2 regions of the Arthrobacter sp. StoSoilB13 genome follow, and region 1 is predicted to be linked to the other one. Evidence: predicted binding sites of a transcription regulator. Region 1 holds the regulator's gene; the other holds the start of a gene.
The links. The regulator Rex, encoded in region 1, represses fermentation and respiration genes when NADH is low (regulators of the CRP and FNR family bind a similar motif). The targets are predictions, from matches to a motif close to CTTGTGAANNNNTTCACAAG.

Region 1 (10,406 bases):
GGCGCGACGGAGATCGGAATCCTCTGGCGGATCCTGCTGCCGCTGTCCAAGCCGGTGTTGGCCACGTTTGCGCTGTTTTACGCGGTGGGTATTTGGAACGACTTCATGTCCCCGCTTTTGTACCTCAGCGACAACAACATGTGGACGCTTCAGATGTACCTGCGCCAGGTCACCGCCGCCTCGGATCTCCTTGGCACCGGCAATGTGGATCCGTCATACATTCCGCCCGAGCAAGGCATCAAGTTTGCCGTGATCGTGGTGGCAACCCTGCCCATCCTTATCTTCTACCCGTTCCTGCAGAAGCACTTTGCCAAGGGAATGCTGATCGGTTCGGTTAAGGGGTAGCAGCTCCTTGATGAAAGGAAAATCATGAAAATCCTCCTCGCGGGCGACTCCACTGTGGCAGCCTGCCCCAGCTACGAATACCCGATGAGCGGTTGGGGAGCCCACCTCGCGCCCGAAACCTATTGGTGGGCTGCGGTGCACAACTATGCCAAGGGCGGTGCCACCACGGAGTCGTTCCGCGATGAAGGCCTCTGGTATCAGCTGCTGGACCAGACCGTTAAGGGCGACCTCGTGCTGATCCAGTTCGGGCACAACGACCAAAAGCGCGGGCACCTCGCTGCCCGAACGGGCTACACGGAGAACCTGAAGCGGATGGTGGCCGATGTCCGTTCCAAGGGCGGCATTCCCATTCTGTGTACACCGGTCGAGCGCCGGAACTTCCTGGATGGAACGCTGCAGCAGACGCTGGGTGACTATCCCGCCGTCGTGCGTGAACTTGGAATGGAGCTGGGGCTGGACGTCATCGACCTCAACCAGTGGACCTGCGCGCTGTACCAGGAACTGGGGGAGGAGGGGTCCAAGGAGTTGTTCTTCCACTTCGCTCCCGGCCAGCATGCGCACTGGGCTGGCGGCCTTGAGGACAACACGCACTTCCATGAGACGGGTGCGCGCCGGATTGCGGTGTACGTCGCGGAGCAGCTCGAAGCGCTCGGCTATGGGTTGGCCGCCACCCTCAAAGCTGGAGTGGGCGCTTGATCTACTCCAACCCCTTGCGGGGTCCTTCGGATATCGCTGGTTGGGTCGCCGAAGGGCCGGTCCAGTTCGGAGTGTACGACGGCGGCCCGGATTTGGGTGGCGACGGAACCAGCGCGCTGGTTCTGTCGGGCTCCCTTGACCCAGAGGAACACGGAGACCATGCCCACTGGACCCTCTGGTGCCCTGAGGAAATCCCGGACCATGTCCGGATCGGATGGGAGTTCCTTCCGCTTGAGGAACCAGGCCTGGCCATGGTGTTCTTCTCCGCGCGGGGGCACGATGGCAAGGATCTGTTCTCCGCTTCGCTGGCACCGCGGACCGGGTACTATCCGCAGTACCACTCGGGGGATATTGATGCGCTCCACATCTCCTACTTCCGCCACAAATACGCCGCGGAGCGTGCCTTCAGGACGTGCAACCTGCGCAAAAGTGCCGGCTTCGAACTTGTAGCGCAGGGAGCGGACCCGCTTCCTCCAGCTGAAGATGCAGGCGGCTTTTATCGGATGGAAGTCATCAAAGCTGGTCCCCGTGTGGCCTTTTCGATTAATGATTTGCCCCTCTTCGACTGGGTGGACACCAGCCAGGAACTCCTGGGCAGCGGCTACTTTGGAATCCGCCAAATGGCCCCTCTGCGGGCGGCTTACCGAAACCTCTTGATCACTCCCTTGTAAGTCCCCGTCCTGGTGACCGGCGACACAACCCTATGACGTAGGATGTCCTCATGCCTCTCTTTGACCTGCCCCTTGAGCAGCTCCGTAACTACACCTCCAGCGCCGTTCCGCCTACTGATTTCGACGCTTTCTGGGAGCGCACCCTCGCCGAGGCCAGGGCCTTGCCCCTGAATGCTGCGTTCGAGCCCGTGGACAACTACCTCAGCGTCCTGGACACATTCGACGTCACGTACTCCGGCTTCGGGGGAGACCGCCTCAAGGGCTGGCTCCACGTTCCATCGCACCTTGAACCAGGGCAGCAGCTTCCCGTCGTCGTGGAGTACATCGGCTACTCCGGCGGACGCGGACTGGTCAACCAGAACACCCGGTGGGCGCAGGCTGGATACGCCCACTTCATCATGGACACCCGCGGCCAGGGCTACGGGGGCGTATCCGGTGACACCCCGGATCCACATCCGTCGGCCGGCGGCATCAACTATGCAGGCCTGATGACCCGGGGAGCCGGCCACCAGGACGATTACTACTTCCGCCGGGTCTACGTGGACGCCTTCCGTGCCGTAGAAGCGGCGCAGAGCCATCCCGCCGTCGACCCTTCCAAAGTGGTGCTGGCCGGTATCAGCCAAGGAGGTGGCATTACAGTGGCGGCCGCCGGACTGGTGGCCGGAAGGCTCGACGGCGTGATCGCCGCGCTGCCCGACGTCCCCTTCCTGCAGGACTTTCCCCGTGCGATCGACATCGCGCCTCGTGGGCCATACCCGGAAATTGCAGGCTTCCTGGGGAGGCATCGCGACAAGTATGAGCCCATGCTTGCCGTGCTGAATTACTTTGACGGCGTGCATCTCGGCCGGGCAGCCACGGTGCCTGCCCTCTTCTCAGCAGCCCAGATGGACGATATTTGCCCTCCGTCAACCGTGTTTGCAAGCTTCAACAACTACGGAGCTGGAAACCCGGCTTCGGGCGGAAATGCGCCCGCCAAGGACATCGAGGTCTACCGCTTCAATAACCACGAGGGCGGCCAGGAGCACCACTGGATCAAGCAGCTCCAGTTCCTCCGCAAACTTTTGTCATCATGACGGACCCAATTTGCCCGGTTTGACGAACCGCGGTTATGGTGTGGCTATGACTAAGCGTTGGTATGCATATTTTTCGTTGGCTCTGGAGGGGCCCGCGTCTAACTGACACGCATCCAACTTTCCTTCAGAGCCAGCAGGGCAGAGATTATTCTCTGCCCTTCGCCATATCCGGCGGGTTCTGAAAAGGGGCCCGCTCCGCATCCGGAACAGGACCCAGAAATGACCAGCATCGCTGCAGAATCCACCGAGACACTCGATAACGAGGCACTCCCCGCTGCCGGGAAAGCTTCCCAGCCCGCCACCTCCAACTTGCGGGTGGCCCGCTTCGAGCCGCTTCCAGCCCCTCAGGACCTCATCGCCGAGTTGCCGCTGGACGCCCGCTCAGCTGCCGTCGTCGACCGTGGCAGGGATGAAGTCCGGGCCATCATGGACGGCGTCGACGACCGCCTGCTGGTCATCGTCGGGCCTTGCTCCATCCACGATCCCAAGGCCGGCCTGGAATACGCGCGCCGACTGGTCAGCCAGGCGGAGAAGCACAAGGAAGACCTGCTGATCGTCATGCGGACCTACTTCGAGAAGCCCCGCACCACAGTCGGTTGGAAGGGCCTCATCAACGATCCCCACCTGGACGGCAGCCACGATATTGCCGCCGGCCCTGCGGGCAGCCCGCGGCTTCCTCAAGCAGGTCACCGCGCTGGGACTGCCCACCGCCACGGAGTTCCTGGAACCCATCAGCCCCCAGTACATGGCGGACCTCGTCTCCTGGGGTGCAATCGGCGCCCGCACCACGGAAAGCCAGATCCACCGCCAGCTCGCCTCCGGGCTGTCCATGCCCATCGGCTTCAAGAACGGAACCGACGGCGACCTCCAGGTGGCCATCGATGCCTGCGGCGCGTCAGCGGCTGAGCAGGCTTTCCTCGGAATCGACGACGACGGCCGGGCGGCTCTCGTGGCCACGTCCGGCAACCCGGACACACACGTGATCCTGCGCGGCGGCCGCAAGGGCCCCAACTACTCGCAGGAAGACGTTGCCGCTGCCTCCGCCAAGCTCGCCGCCAAGGGACTGAACCCACGCCTGATCGTGGACGCCAGCCACGCCAACAGCGGCAAGAGCCACCACCGCCAGGCCGAGGTTGCCTTGGAAATCGGTGCGCAGCTTGAAACCGGTTCTTCTTCTCCTGTTGCCGGCGTGATGCTGGAGAGCTTCCTGGTGGGCGGGGCGCAGAACCTCGACGTCGCCAAGCAGTTGGCTGGTGAGCAGGAACTGGTCTACGGCCAGAGCGTGACGGATGCCTGCATGGAATGGGACGTCACTGCTTCAGTGCTGGAGCAGCTCGCTGCGTCGGCCCGGAAGCGCCGGCTGGTTCCGGGGGAGTAGCCGGAGTAGCCGGGGAGTAGAGTCCCACTTACCGGAAATGCTTTCACATTGGTCACTTCAGCCTCTAGAGTATCTAGCACATGGTTGTTTGATGGCTCAGCATCGGCACACCGTTCTACTGGGGGTGTCCTGTCCAGCTGAGAGCAAAGGAATATGGGAAATGTCCGCGGAGACTAACTTCTCGAATGCGCGTTTCATGACTGTGGCTGAAGTAGCCGACGTCCTGCGTGTTTCCAAAATGACTGTGTATCGCCTGGTCCACTCAGGGGAAATGCCTGCCGTCAGGTTTGGCCGCTCCTTCCGGGTGCCTGAAGAAGCCGTGGCCCAGTACCTCAAGGGTGCTGTGGTCGACGGACAATCGGAGACCGCCTGAGGGCGCCGGAGTCCGTCCCGCGGACCGTGGTCACGGGGTGCCCCTTTGAAGCGGTACTCTGTTAAGGAACGTTTTACGTCAATGTAAGAATCTGTCAGTTGTACTGTCTGCTGCTAGTCCGCGGATCCGTTCCAACAGACAGGACCTTCATCTAGTTTGTAAGGAACTTTCGTGGGTTCAGTTATTAAGAAGCGCCGCAAGCGTATGGCCAAGAAGAAGCACCGCAAGCTGCTTCGCAAGACTCGCCATCAGCGCCGCAATAAGAAGTAGAGATACTTCACCAAGCGTGAATGCCCGTTGCCTCCAAGGCGGCGGGCATTTTTGCTCTCTCACATCCTGCCCCGTTTCGCCGGATGTTCTCTCACTTCCTGGCCTGTTTGGCGTGATGTTCTCTCACTTCCTGGCCTGTTTGGCCGGATGTTCTCTCACATCCTGACGCGTTTCGCCGAATGCTCTCTCACATCGCGTTCCTGGCAAACCCCGACGCAACGGATGGATCCATCCATGCAGTCCGTAGGGCCCTCTTGATCTGCCGAACGGCATTGCCAAAGTTGTCCGCCTGGTCTTCTTTTCCAAAGACAAGGACTGTCCAACCGGCTGCTCTAAAGGCTTTATCCCTGCGCCGATCGCTATGCATCTGCTCCTCCTCAAGGTGATGGCCGCCGTCGTACTGGATCGCGAGGCGACGGGCCTTGAAACCCAAGTCCGCTGAGGGCGAGAAGGGGTCGTTCGCGCGCAGCATCACCTGAAGCTGAGGTTCCGGCAAATTGGCATCAAGCATGGCCATACGTAGCAAAGTCTCTGGAGCCGAGTCGGCCCCCGACGCGCATAAGGTCCAGGGCTTGCCGTGCACGGACTACGCCTTGGCGGTTTTTGTGTCGTTCGACCATGTTCCGGAGCTGCTCGGCAGTAGCAAACGGTGCATCGCGCCCCTCAAACTCGGGCCGCGGAATGCGGATCAACTGATCTGCCACGCATACGAGGTCATGAAGGGGGAGACGACGCGCCAAATCCAGCCATGTTCGGGCTCGAGTGCTCATCCAAATCCCTTGCACTTGCTCAATCTCCCCCTCGAAGTGCTTTTCCGTGTGCCCGATGATGCCCTTGCGCCGAACCGATGGCAGATGTCGGGGTTTGCTCAAATGCAGTTCATTGGAATCCGAAAGCCAAGCTGGCAAGACAAAACCATAGAGCCTGGCGGCAGTTGTGTGGGAGATCCAAGCGCCAGGGCTGGCTGAGGAAAGGGAACGTGCGGCTGCCGGAAGGTCGAAATCCCAATCGCTTGGCCGGTACAAACCACGGCTAACGGGAAGAATGTTGCTGCTGCGCCAAATGGCTGCGGGGTTGATGCCCGCTGCTTTGGCTTCGTTCAGGCTGAAAGGCCGCAAGATCGGGCCGGACGGGTTGAGTAGCGAATTCTGCATACCCGCATTGTTTCTTGGAAGCGGCAAAGCGTGCAGAAGTTATCCACAGGCAGACCAGTGCTAATGGAGGATGTGAGAGCGGAACGGTGGAAACGCGTTGGGATGTGAGAGCGGAACGGTGGAAACGCGTTGGGATGTGAGAGCGGAACAGCTAGCGGGGACCACGGAACTTTGAGAACCCACGCCACAATCCGTAAATGGCTCCGCCGACGGTTGCGGCCTTAAGTCCTAGGGTTGCTGCACGGCGTCCGGAGCGGAAGTCGTATACAGGCCAGTTGTTGTCGCGGGCATGCCGGCGCAGCTTGGAGTCGGGGTTGATCACCACGGGGTGACCCACCATAGTCAGCAGCGGGATGTCATTGGCAGAGTCGCTGTAAGCCCAGCAGTGTTCCAAGTCCAAGCCTTCTTGATCAGCTATGAGTTGGACGGCGATGGCCTTGGCCGGCCCGTGCAGGATGTCACCCACAAGCTTGCCGGTATACATTCCGTCATGGACCTCGCCCACGGTCCCCAGCGCGCCCGTCAGTCCGAGCCTTGTTGAGATGACTGTGGCAACCTCAATGGGTGTGGCCGTCACTAACCACACCCGTCGGCCTACACGAAGGTGCTGCTCCGCGAGTGCCTTGGTTCCGGGCCAGATCCGTGACTCGATCATTTCGTCATAAACTTCTTCGCCGAGGGCTTTGATGTCCTCCACGGTTATCCCGGCAGCCAAGGTCAGGGCCGAGTCGCGCACGGCATGGACGTCGTCCATATTCTCGCCACGCATGACAAATTTGAACTGCTTCCACGCGAAGCCAGCCGCCTGGGACAGGGTGAATGCCTTGCGTTCGTACATCTTGCGGGCCACGTGGAAGAGGCTCGCGCCCTTCATCAACGTGTTGTCGACGTCGAAGAAAGCGGCTTCGCCGGTGTGCTGTGGCACCTTGGCGTCGGCGACCACGGCGGCGTTCTTCTCGTCGGGCATGCCTTGAGTCTAGTCAATCGCCCGGCCCCGGCGTTGAGGGCGCACGGTGGGCGACCGCCGGGGTGGATGTGAGAGAGGGATGGCCGGGAAGGGGGTGGGATGTGAGAGAGCGTTGGTGGTTTGGGGGTGGGATGTGAGAGAGGGATGGCCGGGAAGGGGGTGGGATGTGAGAGAGGGATGGCCGGGAAGGGGGTGGGATGTGAGAGAGCGTTGGGGGGGTTGGGGGTGGATGTGAGAGAGGGATGGCCGGGAAGGGGGTGGATGTGAGAGAGGGATGGCCGGGAAGGGGGTGGGATGTGAGAGAGCGTTGGGGCGGTTACCGTTGTGTCATGGCTATTCCCGACGTCGTCCTCCTCACCAAAGCTGACTGCCACCTGTGCACGGAGGCACGTGCCGCCGTCGAGCGCGTTACCTCGGCACTGGGCATCCAGTGGACCGAGCAGGCAATCGACGGAAAGGCAGAACTGCAGGAGCGTTACGCGGAGGAAATTCCAGTGGTGCTGGTGGACGGGGTCCAGCGCGACTTTTGGAAGATCGACGAGCAGCGCTTGACCCGTACATTGAAAAAAGTTCTCGAAGGCTGAGGACCACGGGACTCTGTTACCCGGAAGTACCGGCTTTTGTTGAGTCCGCCCCAAGGGCCATAGAGTGGAACAACAAGCGACGCAATGGAGAAAACCGTGACTGCGCTGGAACCGTCCCCGGGGGCAACAAGCGGGGACAACGAACCTGCCGCCAAGCAGATCCCGCCCGCGGCTGTGGCCCGGATGACTCTCTATTTGCGCGCGCTCAACTCGCTCCTGGCAGAAGGCGTGGAACGTGTGTCATCGGACGCGTTGGCCGAGGCTTCAGGCGTCAGCTCCTCCACGCTCCGCAAGGACCTTTCCTACGTGGGCTCGTACGGGACCCGCGGGGTGGGCTACGAAGTCCAGTACCTGAGCCGTCACATTGCTGCAGCCCTTGGCCTGACGCACGACTGGAAGGTCGCAATCGTCGGCGCCGGTAACCTCGGCAAGGCCCTGGCGCGGTACGGCGGCTTCGAGTCCCGGGGATTCGACGTCGTAGCTATTTTCGACGCAGACCCCATGGTGATCGGCAACGAGGTGGGTTGGTTGCGGGTCAGCGATTCAGCGGAACTTGAACGTGTCCTGGAACGCACCCACACCAACATGGTGGTGCTGGCGTTGCCCGCCACAGTGGCCCAGGAAGTCTGTGATCGCGTCATCGCTGCCGGAATCCGGAGCATCCTGAGCTTTGCTCCGGTTCTCCTGCAGGTTCCGCCGCACGTGAACCTCCGCAAGGTGGATATGGCCACCGAGCTGCAGATCCTGGCGTACCACGCACAACGGGCGCAGACACCGGGTCAGGCTGTCTAGCCTTTCCGGGTCCGCGCCCGCTGTGGAACGAACTGCCGTGGTTTAGCGGCCGTACGGGTTCTGGTAAGGGTTGGCGAAAGGCTGCGGCTTACGGAAATAGGGAGCCGACGCCGGCAGGTACAGCAGGACGATTGCGGCAACTCCCAGCAGGATCACCAAGAGCTGCAGGATGCCGTACGTAGCACCGAACTGGAACAGTCCGGCGAGGCCGAGGACGGAGATCGCCGCGAAGACGGTGCCCAGGATCCTGGCCCAGTTCTTGCCCTTGCGGACCGGGAATGCAACCAAGGCGTAGAGGCCCAGGGACACGATGGCCCCAATGATGGCGGCAACGACGATACCGCCACGCATGCCTTCCAGGGAGCCTTCCGGGAATTCAGTGCCCTGCTGTGCAGCCTGCTGGATCATCGAGTTGATGAAGGCATCCGAGCCGGTGGTGGCCAGGATCAGCGAGCTGATGGCGGACAGGATGCCCGCTGCGATGATCATCCAGAAGGAGATGTTGACCAGCGGGGGAACCGTAGCAGGCCCTGGCTGCTGGCTGGGCCAGTTGGTGTCCTGCCCGTATTGCGGGGCCTGCTGACCGTAGGGAGACGGCTGCTGGCCGTACGGCGACTGCTGGCCAAACTGCGGCGACTGTTGGCCAAACTGGGGAGCTTGCTGACCATATTGTGGAGCCGGGGGCTGGCCATATTGGGGAGCAGCCGGGGACTGCTGACCGTACTGCGGAGCGCTTGGCTGCTGACCATATTGGGGAGTCTGCTGGCCATACTGCGGTGCCGACGGCTGACCGTACTGCGGCATGGATGGCTGGCCCGGCTGCTCAGGCTTGTTGGCGTCGCCCTTGTTATCACCGGTGTTGGGATCGGCCGGTTTGGCGTCCCCGGCGTTGGACGGCGGGTATGGAGCGTTGCTCATGGCATTCCTTTGCTTGTTCGACTGCTGGTACGGCTGCCGGGATCAGCAAAAAGACCCTGCCCCCAGCCTGGTTCTGCTTCCACCGTACCTCCGGGGTCCGGTGCTGCGGATGATCACACGCAGGAATTTCCTGCTTCAGATGAAATCATCACGATGGCGTACGCCTTCATGATGAAGGCCGCGGTGGTCCAATGGACCACCACGGCCTTGTGCACCTGTCAGGGCGGCTTGGATGAGAGCCCGACGGCGGTACTTCAGGCAGGTTAGACGGCGCCCTTTACTGCCTTGAACCACAGCTGCGAGTTCGGCAGCCACATCAGCACAACGGCCACTGCGCTGACCAGGAAACCAAACCAGTTGCCACCCAGGCCCTGCACCGGGTCCGCCGGCGTTGATGGAGCCAAAGATAGCGAGCAAGAGCGAAACTGCGGCAAGGATGGTAAGAGCCAGCCGTGCCCATTCCTTGCCTTCCTTCATTTTCATGGCGAGGACTATCTGGGCGGCCGCGACAGCCAGGCTGATGATCAGGAGAACCAGGAGGAGTGCGGCGACGCCCGGCATGAAAGCGAACGCCGCGATGATGGCGAAGAGCCCAATGAGGCCAAACAGGAGCCCAAGGAGCCCCGAGATGACCCAAATGAAGTACGACACTTTGAGTTCGGTGGGTAGGCCCATGGTCTTGAAGAGGCCCGAGAAACCACCTTGCGGAAGGACGTCATTGAAGTTGCGGGGGCCGTCGGTGGGCATTTCGAAGTGGAAACCGCCCGCCTGTCCCGGCTGGCCTGGCCCGGGCTGCGAGTATTGGCCAGGCTGCGAATACTGACCTGGTTGCGACGGCGGCTGGTAGCCCTGGGGTGGTTGGTAACCCTGCGGTGGTTGGTAACCCGCAGGAGGAACATTGCCGGGCTGCGGAGGCTGGGAGCCGGGCTGCTGAGGCTGTGGTGCTTCATCTGGGTTACTCATGGCATCACTTTAGACCGCAGGTTGAGGGATGCATAGGAAATTCGGAGCTGCCTCGCAGTGAACTACAGGGTGTTTGCCGAATAATCGCAGGGTGACCAATGAGTATGCGAAACGGCGCCCCCACAGCGGAACTGTGACGGGGCGCCGTTTACTCGGGACTGCTGTACGAGTTCCCGTGCAAGCTGCTGTGGATCTAGGCAGCTGCCGGTGCGATGAACGCGA
Region 2 (10,406 bases), 990 kb from region 1:
GGACCTCAAGAACGACGCCCTGATCGAGGTTGCGGCGCTCGTGACGGACTCCGAGCTCAACATCCTGGGCGATGGCGTGGACGTCGTCATCAAGCCCGACGACGCAGCGCTGGAGCAAATGAACGACTTCGTTCGAGACATGCACACCCGCTCAAAGCTCCTTGACGAACTCCCCCACGGCAAGACGATGGCCGAGGCCGAGGCGCAGGTGCTTGAGTACATCGAGAAGTGGGTTCCAGACCCCCGCAAGGCCCCGCTGGGAGGCAACTCCGTAGGCACGGACAGGATGTTCCTGGCCAGGGACATGCCGAACATTGTGGAGCACCTCCACTACCGCGTCATCGATGTCAGCACCATCAAGGAACTCTCGCGCCGCTGGTTCCCGCGGGCATACTTCCAGTCGCCGGCCAAGCATGGCGGACATCGCGCACTGGGGGACATCAAGGATTCCATCGACGAGCTCCGTTACTACAGGCAGGCCGTTTTTGTGCCCGCCCCTGGGCCTGACACGGCTACCGCGCAGCGCATCTCCAAGGACATCACGGCTACTGCTGAGACTCTGGGCTCAACGGAAACTATGTGATCTGCGCCATTTTTGAAGGTTTTTTCGTCGAAACCGGCAAAAGTGGACTTTTCACCCCAAAACAGCAGGTAAGCTATTTGTCGTTGCCTTCACGGAATGCCGGTCATACGGACTTACCGAAAAAGGCACATGGTGGGCGTAGCTCAGTTGGCAGAGCGCCTGGTTGTGGTCCAGGAGGTCGCGGGTTCAACCCCCGTCGCTCACCCCGCCGAGATTGGCTCAAAAAGCCGGTTTCCACAAAGGCCGCACCGGTTATCCGGTGCGGCCTTTGTTTTGTTTTGGCCCGGCTGCAGTCGCATGGGTTGCTTCCGGAACACAGCGATCAACCAAGGAAGAGCTGAGATGACCGTCCTCCCTGTGACCATTTGGGGCGAACCCGTTTTGCATCGTCGGGCAAGTGAAGTCGAAGTATTCGATGACGATCTCCGGAAACTCATCGCGGACATGTTTGAAACCAATGAAGCCGCGAACGGAGTAGGCCTCGCCGCACCCCAGGTAGGAGTCGGGAAGCGCATCTTTGTGTTTAAGTACGCGAACGACGACGACGCCCCTGATCAAGGCGTTCTGGTCAATCCCGTGTTGACCCTCTCAAAGGTCTCAGGCGCCCTCCCCGACCCGGAAGAGCACATTGAGGGCTGCCTGTCCTTCCCCGGAGAGCACTACCCTCTGCAGCGTGCCGAATGGGCCCGCGTCCAAGGCTTTGATGGTGACGGAAATCCTGTGGACTTCGAAGCCACGGGCTGGTTCGCTCGAGTCATGCAGCACGAGTACGACCATTTGGACGGCAAGCTTTACGTCAACCGCCTTGTGGACCGATATGCCAGGAAGGCAATGAAGCAGGCCAAGAAGAACGGTTGGGGCGTTCCCGGATTGACATGGATGCCTGGCGTCGACCCTGACCCGTTCGGACACTGATTCGATGAGCCAGGCACCCCATGCAGCATTGTTCGAGCTCTTGGACATTGCCGGCGAGGACGCCATGGAATGCGCCGCGCTCCTGGACAGAGCCCCCAGTGGCCACGTCCTGGAAGCATTGGAGCTTCTGCAGGAGCGGCTTGGCACTTTTCCGGCCGACAGTATTTCTCCCGACCGGATTTGGCCCGGCCAGCCCGTCGAGAGCGTCTGGATCGAGGCACTGCTCCGCTTCGCACCCAGAGTCCACGCATACCATCTGAAACTGGGTATCAGCACTGACGTCTCAGCAGCCACGCTGGCCGACGTAGGGCTCCAGCTGCGCATCAACCGCCGCGTCCACGGACATTTTGGCCTGGACACCTGGAGCTGGCTGACGTTGCATATGGCAGGGAATCTGTTCCGCCTCGGGCCGGTTGCAATTCCATTTGATCCGGAGCCGGTGTGACGACGGCCCAGGGGGCAACGTGGCGTACGCATCCGATTGGATCCTGGGTGTCCATATTCCCGAAGACGGCGGCCTCTCCCCTGCGCTGGTCGACGCCAGCTTTGACGAGGCTCGCTGGTTCTTTCCCCACTATTTCCCGGACAAACCGGCCACTGTGGCCACGTGCGAGTCCTGGATGCTGGATCCTTATCTGGTTGCGCGGCTTCCTGACAGCAACATCGCATCCTTCGCCCGCCGCTTCACCCTGGATCGGTGCACCGATGCCCCCACTGATGCCGTGTACTTCACGTTTAGGCAGCGGGGGCTCGGGAACCTGGACAAACTACCCCGGGAGACTTCGCTCCAGCGCATAGTCCTGGAGAGAATCGACGACGGCGGTACCTGGCAACTGGGGCACGGTCACCTGGCGCTGTAGATGGTCTGCTGATCCGGGCAAGAAGACAGGACGCGCATCATGGCATCCTTCTCCGACTGTGTGACCCACAGCTTGTACGCTGCCTTGACGGAGATCTGGCGCGCTACGTAGTGACACCGGAAGTTCTTGTTCGGAGGGAGCCACGTGGCCGCGTCGCCGGCGCCCTTCTTCACGTTCTCCGGCCCATCAGCCGCAATCAGGTTCAACGGATCATTTGCCAGCCTTTGGCGTTGCTGCACCGTTAACTGCTTGGCACCCTTCTGCCATGCGTCGGCCAGGGCGACAATGTGATCAATCTGAACTTCAGCGCTGGTGTCCTGGCCCCGACGGAAGGTTACGTGGGCGCCCGTGTAGGGTTCCTGAAACTCTCCCGTGGCAACCCTGCATGAGGAACCACTGGTGAACTCCACGGACGACAGGTCCCTGCGCAGGATGTCGTTCCTGGTATCGCATCCGTTTCGATCGGCATCCAGCCACGCCTGGCCGAATGCGGTTCGCTCATAGTCTTCCTGGGATGCGCGTCCCTTGACTTCCAGCTGTGCGAGTGCCGCGCTAGCCTTCTCCGCGGGAACGGCCTCGATGCCGGTAATGGGTTTCATCCAAGCGGGATTAAATACCGGCGCTTCACTGGGACCGGACACCCATGGCCCGGCTGCATCGAACTGGCCGGTGGACAAGAACCAGGACAGTCCTGCCGCGAGGGTTACGGCTGCCAATCCTAGAATGGCCCACGCCTGACGTGATCGTCTGCGCGCGCGTTTGTAGGCAGACCAGGTGATACTCAAGGGGCTCCGTCCAGTCGGGGTGGGTCGTGTCCTATGAGCGTAGGACACGGCACCGACAGTCAGAGCCGATATCCACAGTGTGTAGGAGAAGTCACACTGCAGTGATGGGGAACTTCCCCGGGTTACTGCTCACGCATAACGCGTTGGAGGTCTTCGGCAGCCACCTCCAGCAGCGTACGCAATTGCTGGACGCGTTCGTCGCTGACGTCCCCCGCCGCGTTTGCTGCGATGGCCTGGTCCAGCAGTTTCTGTGCCTGCTTGTGGTTGGCCCGTGCTACATCCAGCGCATGTTCCAGCGTTGTCTCGTGTTCCAAAGTCGATTCATTTTCCATGAACCCATTTTGGTCAGGTTTCCCGACTGATACCAGTAACACAGCCGGGAAACCCGTGAATACTTCCCGGCTTAGGCGTTCGCTGCCTCAAGCACTGCAATAGGCGCCACGATGTCGCGGGCAGGGAAGGACGGCGGGTTGACGCCGGCCATTTCCTCCATGACACGGACAACCTGGCAGGAGTAGCCGAATTCGTTGTCGTACCAAACGTAGAGCACGAGGTTCTTGTCGTTGGAAATAGTGGCCAGACCATCAACGATGCCTGCGCGGCGGGACCCAACGAAGTCGGTGGAGACAACGTCCGGCGAGTCGATGTAGTCGATCTGCTTGCGCAACGGTGAGTGCAGCGACATTTCGCGGAGGTAGTCGTTGACCTCATCGCGTGTGGTGCCCTTGGCGAGGTTGAGGTTCAGGATCGCCATGGAAACATCCGGGGTAGGTACGCGGATGGCGTTACCGGTGAGCTTGCCCTGAAGTTCCGGAAGCGCCTTGGCAACAGCCTTGGCTGCCCCTGTCTCCGTGATGACCATGTTCAGTGCTGCCGAGCGGCCGCGGCGATCTCCCTTGTGGAAGTTGTCGATCAGGTTTTGGTCGTTCGTGAACGAGTGCACCGTCTCAACGTGGCCGTGGATGATACCGAATTTGTCGTTGATGGCCTTCAGTACCGGAGTAATGGCGTTGGTCGTGCACGACGCGGCCGTGACGATCTTGTCGTCATCGGAAATGTCGGACTGGTTGATTCCGTGGACGATGTTCTTCAGGTCGCCCTTGCCCGGAGCCGTCAGCAGGACGCGCGAAACACCCTTGCTTTGCAGGTGCTGGGACAGGCCTTCCGCATCGCGCCAACGCCCGGTGTTGTCCACTACGAGGGCATCCTTGATGCCGTAGGCGGTGTAGTCCACGGTTGCGGGGTTGTCGGAGTAGATGACCTGGACCTGAACGCCGTTGGCGGTGATGGTGTTTGCTTCTTCATCCACGCGGATAGTTCCCTCAAAGGAACCATGTACGGAGTCGCGGCGCAGGAGGCTGGCACGCTTGACGAGGTCGTTCTCGGCGCCCTTGCGGACAACGATGGCACGCAGCCGCAGGCCATGCCCGCCACCGGCCTTTTCAATCAGGATGCGGGCCAGGAGGCGGCCGATGCGCCCAAAGCCGTACAGCACGACGTCGGTGCTGGTGCGGTCATCAGCGCCACGCTTTCCGACGATTTCAGCGAGCTCGGCCCGCAGGAAGTCATCCAACGAGGTGCCGTGGCCCTCGACACGGAACTTCTCCGTGAGACGGGCAATGTCGATTGCAGCCGCACCGAGTTCCAGCTCAGCAAGAGCGTTCAACAGGGGTGCGGTTTCTTCGAGCAGGAGCTCGGTGTTGCTCATCCGGCGCGCAAAGCGGTGGGCCTTCAGGATGTTCATGGTCGACTTGTTGATCAGGCTCCGGCCGTGGATGCTCGTGACCACGTTGTTTTCCCGGTACAACCGGCCGATCACCGGAATCATGGCCTCGGCGAGAGCCTCCCGGCCCATCCACTTATCAAGACAAGAATCTGACGTCTGGCTCACAGAACTACCTTCCTTGGGTCAACCACATACGTCCTCGTATGCAGATGGCGGCCGCCCGGAGTAATCCTGCGGCACGAGCACTGGACGGGCTTCGGTCCACCCACAGCGCCTTGAACGATTGCAAAGAAAAGACCGCCGGCTGCGAACGCAGTCCCGGCGGCAGAACATCTACGTTCATAACAAGTCTAAGGCGGAAGGGCGCCCTCTTGGGCGCCCGGGGGCGTGAAATCACTCACATGGCAGTCACAATGGACATCACATGCCTGGGACCTCAGTGGCAAATATGTGGATGGGTTGACCGATACGCCGGGTTCTGTCATCCCTTGCCGTTGCCGGCAAAGGAGTGGCGGCCATCCATCTACGAACGCCGTTGCCGGCGCCCTCCAGCAGCCTACCCGGACACTCGGGCGAGCAGCCCTCAAACGTGCCCTGTCTGGCCTTGCTCCGGGTGGGGTTTACCTAGCCTCCCCGGTCACCCAGGGAGCTGGTGGTCTCTTACACCACCGTTTCACCCTTACCTGCCGCACGCTGCTGCAAGCATCAGCACGCGCAGGCGGTCTGTTTTCTGTGGCACTGGCCTGCGGGTTACCCCGAGTGGGCGTTACCCACCACCCTGCTCTGCGGAGCCCGGACGTTCCTCGAGCCACTTGCGTGACGCGCGACCGCCTGGTCAACCCATCCGCCGTACAGTCTACCGGCGTCGAGGGTTGCCCCGGTCCCCGGTAATATCGTCTGGTGCTGATTCTGCTGCCGCCTTCCGAAGGCAAGACCCCCGCCGTCAAAGGTCCCGCCGTCGAATGGGAGTCGCTCAGCTTTCCGGAGCTGAACCCGTACCGCGCCAAGGTCCTGGAATCGTTGGGCACCGTCAGCGCCCACGAGGACGCGCTGGCACTGCTGGGCGTAGGTGCCTCGCTGAAGGACGACGTCGAACGTAATACCCGGCTGCACGCGGAACCGGCGGCCCCGGCCCATCAGGTCTACTCAGGAGTCCTGTATGACGCGCTCGGCTTCAAGTCCATGACGCCGGCCCAACGACGCAAGGCAACCGAAACGATTTTGGTGGTTTCGGCACTGTGGGGCGTTATCGGCTTTGGTGACCAGGTGCCGGCTTACCGGCTGTCCATGGGAACCGCACTGCCCGACGTCGGACGCCTCGCCTCCTTCTGGAAGCCGAACCTGAATGCGGCCCTCGCCAAACGGGCTGAAGGAGAGCTGCTGGTTGATTGCCGTTCCAGCACGTATGCAGCTGCGTGGGCTCCCCCGGCAGCGCAGACCGTCACGGTGAATGTATTCAACGAGGCAAACGGCAAGCGCACGGTGGTCAGCCACTTCGCCAAACACACCCGTGGCGAGTTTGCCAGGCATCTGCTGACCAGGCGCGGCAAGGCCCCTGCCACGCCCGATCAACTGCTGAAGGCCGCCAAGGAAGTCTGGGCAGCGGAACTTGTGCCCGGGGCGGCCCGCAAGCCGCATGCCCTCAATATCATTCTGGGCAGTTAGGTCAGTTCCGCTCGGCTAGGTCAGTTCCACTCGGCCGAACGGACCAGGATGCATCCGGAATCAGGGCAAAAGACGATGTCGTCGTCAGCCGCAGCCTTGACTTCAGCGAGGTCGCCGGGGCTGAGCATCATCCCTGAACCTTCCGATTTACCGTGGAAGAGCCTGGCGGCACCGACGCCGCGCTTGGCTATGGTCTTCTCATAGACTGCGAGCATTCCGGCGTCGAGGGCCTCCGCGAAAGCCGCACGCTGCCCGCGGACCACGGTTTCCTCGGCCGCGATCTCAGCAATCGCCTCATCCAGTTCGGCGCGGATGCCGGCAAATGAACCCTGGATGTCATCCACGATGGTCTGTTGCGCGGCCTGGCGCTCCCGCAGGGTGTCCAAACGTTCCAGGATTTCAAGCTCAACATCTTCAAGGTCGGAGCGGCGCTTATTAAGGGACGCAATATCACTTTGGAGCGCTACGAGGTCCTTGGAGAGGCCGGTTCCGCTATTGAGCCTGGCTTCGTCCCGTTCGATGCGGGATGCGACCTGTTCCACGTCAGCTTCCGAACGACGCAGTTCGGCTTCGGCGTCGTGTACGGCCATCTTGGCCGCGCCCAACTCACCATTGGCAACGTTGAGTGCATCCTGCAGGTCAGCTATCCGGGGATCTGTTTCCAGCACCTTCCGGCGGCCTGCCAACGACTTGAGCCTGGCGTCCAGTCCCTGCAGTTCAAGCAATTTCAATTGTTCTGCCGGTGCTGCTTTCGCCACGCTTACCTCCGCTTGTTACTTCCGGGCCTGGGGATCAGTTCCGGATGGACGGGCCCCTTTTTATTGGGACTGTCCGTATCTTCTAGACTCTAGTCCCCGCCGGGAGTGAGTATGAAGTCCCAGGGATCGCTGTTGGTGCTGCTCACACGGATCTCGACGTCGTAGCCCTGATCAGCCAGTACGTTGCCGAGCGCTTCCGCGGCTACGGGCAGCCACAGCCATTCACTGGCAAAGTGCGATACGTCAATGAGGTACGGACGGCCGTTGACGGCACCTTCCCGCGCCTCCGACGCCGGATGGTGCCGCATGTCTGCTGTCACATACACATCTGCGTTGCTGGCCCTGACGGCATCGAACAAGCTGTCCCCGGCGCCACCGCAGACGGCGACGCGCCGCAGCAGACCGTCCTTGTCGCCAGCCACGCGGACCCCTCCGGCCACTGCGGGGAGCATCCCAAAGACGCGGGCAGCGAAATCACCCAAGGTCATGAGCTCAGGAAGATCTCCAACCCGGCCAATGCCTTCCTCGGGCAAGCCATTGGCGGCAGGGGTCAGTGGGGCAACATTTTCCAGGCCAAAGGCGTCCGCCAACACGTCCGATACGCCCCCGACGGCGGAGTCACCGTTCGTGTGGACGGTCAGGAGTCCGGTGCCCGCCTCGATAAGACGGTGCACGGCCAATCCCTTCGCGGACGTGGCCGCGACGGAGTTCACGCCTTTGAGCAACAACGGATGATGCGTAATGAGGAGTCCTGCACCCCACTCAATGGCCTCGTCGATGACGGCCAGGGTGGGATCCACGGCAAACAGGATTTTGGTGATCGGCGCGGTGGGGCGCCCCACCACGAGGCCTACCTCATCCCAATCCTCAGCCAAGGATTCCGGCCAGAGTTCCTCAACAGCAAGCAACACCTGGCCAAGGGTCGGGTCCCCGCTTGCTTCCACTGTCCCGGCGTCATCGCCGGAATCCGCATCGGAAATGGCGGTGTCTACTGCTTCCATACTCTTATTCTTACCTACTGGGCCCGATAGGGCAGTCTTGGTTGCTGCCGCGCCTGCCCAGTGACGTACCCAGTGGCGTTCCCGGTGGCGTTATTGTCCCGTAAGGTATTGCGGGAATCATCAGCCCCTCCAATCCATTGAAGAGATCATGAAAACTTTTGTACTTGGTGGTGGATGCTTCTGGTGCCTTGATGCCGTGTACCAGAAAACCCGCGGCGTCAGTTCCGTGGTCTCGGGCTATACGGGTGGCCATGTCCGAAACCCTGACTACTACGACGTCTGCTCGGGAATGACCGGTCATGCAGAGGTAGTTGCGGTGACATTCGACGAGACCGTGGTGCCGGAGGAGGTCATTCTTGACATGTTCTTCGCGCTGCATGACCCCACCACGTTGAACCGGCAGGGCTACGACACAGGTACCCAATACCGTTCGTCGATGTTCTACACCACGACGGAGGAAAAGATCCTCTTCGAAGAAGCCATCGAGCGCGCGCAAGCACTTTGGGCCGATCCGATTGTGACGGAAGTGAGCCGGCTACCCGAGTTCTATGAGGCAGAGGAAGTCCATCAGAACTACTACGCCAAATTCCCGTACCAGGGTTACTGCCAGGTCATCATCAATCCAAAACTGGCCAAAGCGCGGAAATATTACTCTGCATGGCTAACTGCTTAGCAGGGTTTCGATCCTGCTGGTTAGGCTGACCTCAGCATTCCCTCTTCAGAGATAGGCATAATCTTCATGGCAAGGATCTACGACGACGTCACCCAGCTGGTCGGCCGCACTCCGCTGGTCCGTTTGAACCGGCTGACCGAAGGCCTTGAGGCCACCGTTGCGGTCAAGCTTGAGTTCTACAACCCGGCCAACAGCGTGAAGGACCGCATCGGTGTGGCCATCATTGACGCCGCCGAAAAGTCCGGTGCCCTGAAGCCGGGCGGAACAATTGTCGAGGGCACCTCCGGCAACACCGGAATCGCTCTGGCCCTTGTTGGTGCCGCACGCGGCTACAAGGTCATCCTGACCATGCCTGAGACCATGTCCACCGAACGTCGTGTCATGCTTCGCGCCTACGGTGCAGAGATCGTACTGACTCCCGGTTCCGAAGGCATGCGCGGCGCTGTTGAAAAGGCCCAGGAGATTGTTGCCAACACGGAGAACTCCATCTGGGCGCAGCAGTTCGCCAACCCGGCCAACCCGGAGATCCACCGCAACACCACTGCCGAGGAAATCTGGGCGGACACAGACGGCGAAGTAGACATCTTTGTTGGCGGCGTCGGTACCGGCGGTACCGTGACCGGCGTCGGACAGGTCCTCAAGGAGCGCAAGCCCGAAGTCCAGATCATTGCAGTCGAGCCCAAGGACTCCCCCATCCTTAATGGCGGCAGCCCGGGTCCCCACAAGATCCAGGGTCTGGGCGCCAACTTCGTCCCGGAGGTCCTGGACACCAACGTCTACGACGAAGTTCTCGATGCGACCCTTGAAGACTCCGTTGCCACCGCCCGCGCCCTTGGTTCCAAGGAAGGCGTCCTGGCCGGTATTTCCGGCGGTGCCGCGGTATGGGGTGCACTGGAAGTAGCCAAGCGTCCGGAGAACAAGGGCAAGCTGATCGTCGTGATCGTGCCGGACTTCGGGGAGCGTTACATCTCCACTGTCCTCTTTGACGACATCCGCGGCTAACACTTCGCCCGCAAGCATTCATTTCCTGTAGAAAGGTCTTTGTGAGCTTCTTCGCAAGGCTTAAGGAAGACCTCGACGCCGCCCGGTCGCATGACCCGGCGGCTCGAGGTTCTTTTGAGAACTTTTTCGCCTACTCCGGCCTGCATGCCATCTGGGCACACCGCGTGACCCACAAGCTCTGGCAAAACCCGGCCCTTCGCTTTCCTGCCAGACTGATTTCACAGTTGGCGCGGTTCCTGACGGGCATCGAAATCCATCCCGGCGCAACCATCGGCCGGCGCTTCTTCATCGACCACGGTATGGGTGTCGTCATCGGCGAAACGGCCGAAATCGGCGAAGACGTGATGATCTATCACGGTGTGACGCTGGGTGGCCGATCCCTTGCCAAGGTCAAGCGCCACCCCACCATCGGGGATCGGGTGACCATCGGCGCCGGCG

Region 2: the regulator Rex is predicted to act here: its motif matches at 5,254-5,273, upstream of LDP01_RS05255 (glyceraldehyde-3-phosphate dehydrogenase).

What each region holds. Positions count from the first base shown of each region.
Region 1 is NZ_AP024647.1:2,099,892-2,110,297, reverse strand. Features, by position in the region: gene LDP01_RS09860 (carbohydrate ABC transporter permease) at 1-345, shown strand, start outside; gene LDP01_RS09855 (rhamnogalacturonan acetylesterase) at 370-1,041, shown strand; gene LDP01_RS09850 (DUF1961 family protein) at 1,038-1,712, shown strand; gene LDP01_RS09845 (acetylxylan esterase) at 1,763-2,785, shown strand; partial or broken gene LDP01_RS09840 (3-deoxy-7-phosphoheptulonate synthase) at 3,005-4,163, shown strand; gene LDP01_RS09835 (helix-turn-helix domain-containing protein) at 4,324-4,536, shown strand; gene LDP01_RS09830 (30S ribosomal protein bS22) at 4,708-4,806, shown strand; gene LDP01_RS23715 (endonuclease domain-containing protein) at 4,994-5,317, opposite strand; gene LDP01_RS09825 (hypothetical protein) at 5,310-5,960, opposite strand; gene LDP01_RS09820 (HAD family hydrolase) at 6,112-6,927, opposite strand; gene LDP01_RS09815 (glutaredoxin family protein) at 7,257-7,511, shown strand; gene LDP01_RS09810 (redox-sensing transcriptional repressor Rex) at 7,596-8,303, shown strand; gene LDP01_RS09805 (hypothetical protein) at 8,346-9,221, opposite strand; gene LDP01_RS09800 (hypothetical protein) at 9,357-10,184, opposite strand; gene LDP01_RS09795 (YceI family protein) at 10,378-10,406, opposite strand, start outside.
Region 2 is NZ_AP024647.1:1,106,463-1,116,868, forward strand. Features, by position in the region: gene orn (oligoribonuclease) at 1-583, shown strand, start outside; tRNA gene LDP01_RS05225 (tRNA-His) at 716-788, shown strand; gene def (peptide deformylase) at 926-1,498, shown strand; gene LDP01_RS05235 (acyltransferase domain-containing protein) at 1,503-1,943, shown strand; gene LDP01_RS05240 (hypothetical protein) at 1,963-2,358, shown strand; gene LDP01_RS05245 (HNH endonuclease family protein) at 2,343-3,143, opposite strand; gene LDP01_RS05250 (hypothetical protein) at 3,266-3,475, opposite strand; gene LDP01_RS05255 (glyceraldehyde-3-phosphate dehydrogenase) at 3,547-5,034, opposite strand; RNA gene rnpB (RNase P RNA component class A) at 5,321-5,712, opposite strand; gene LDP01_RS05265 (YaaA family protein) at 5,770-6,534, shown strand; gene LDP01_RS05270 (zinc ribbon domain-containing protein) at 6,555-7,292, opposite strand; gene LDP01_RS05275 (Nif3-like dinuclear metal center hexameric protein) at 7,382-8,293, opposite strand; gene msrA (peptide-methionine (S)-S-oxide reductase MsrA) at 8,442-8,966, shown strand; gene cysK (cysteine synthase A) at 9,033-9,968, shown strand; gene epsC (serine O-acetyltransferase EpsC) at 10,010-10,406, shown strand, end outside.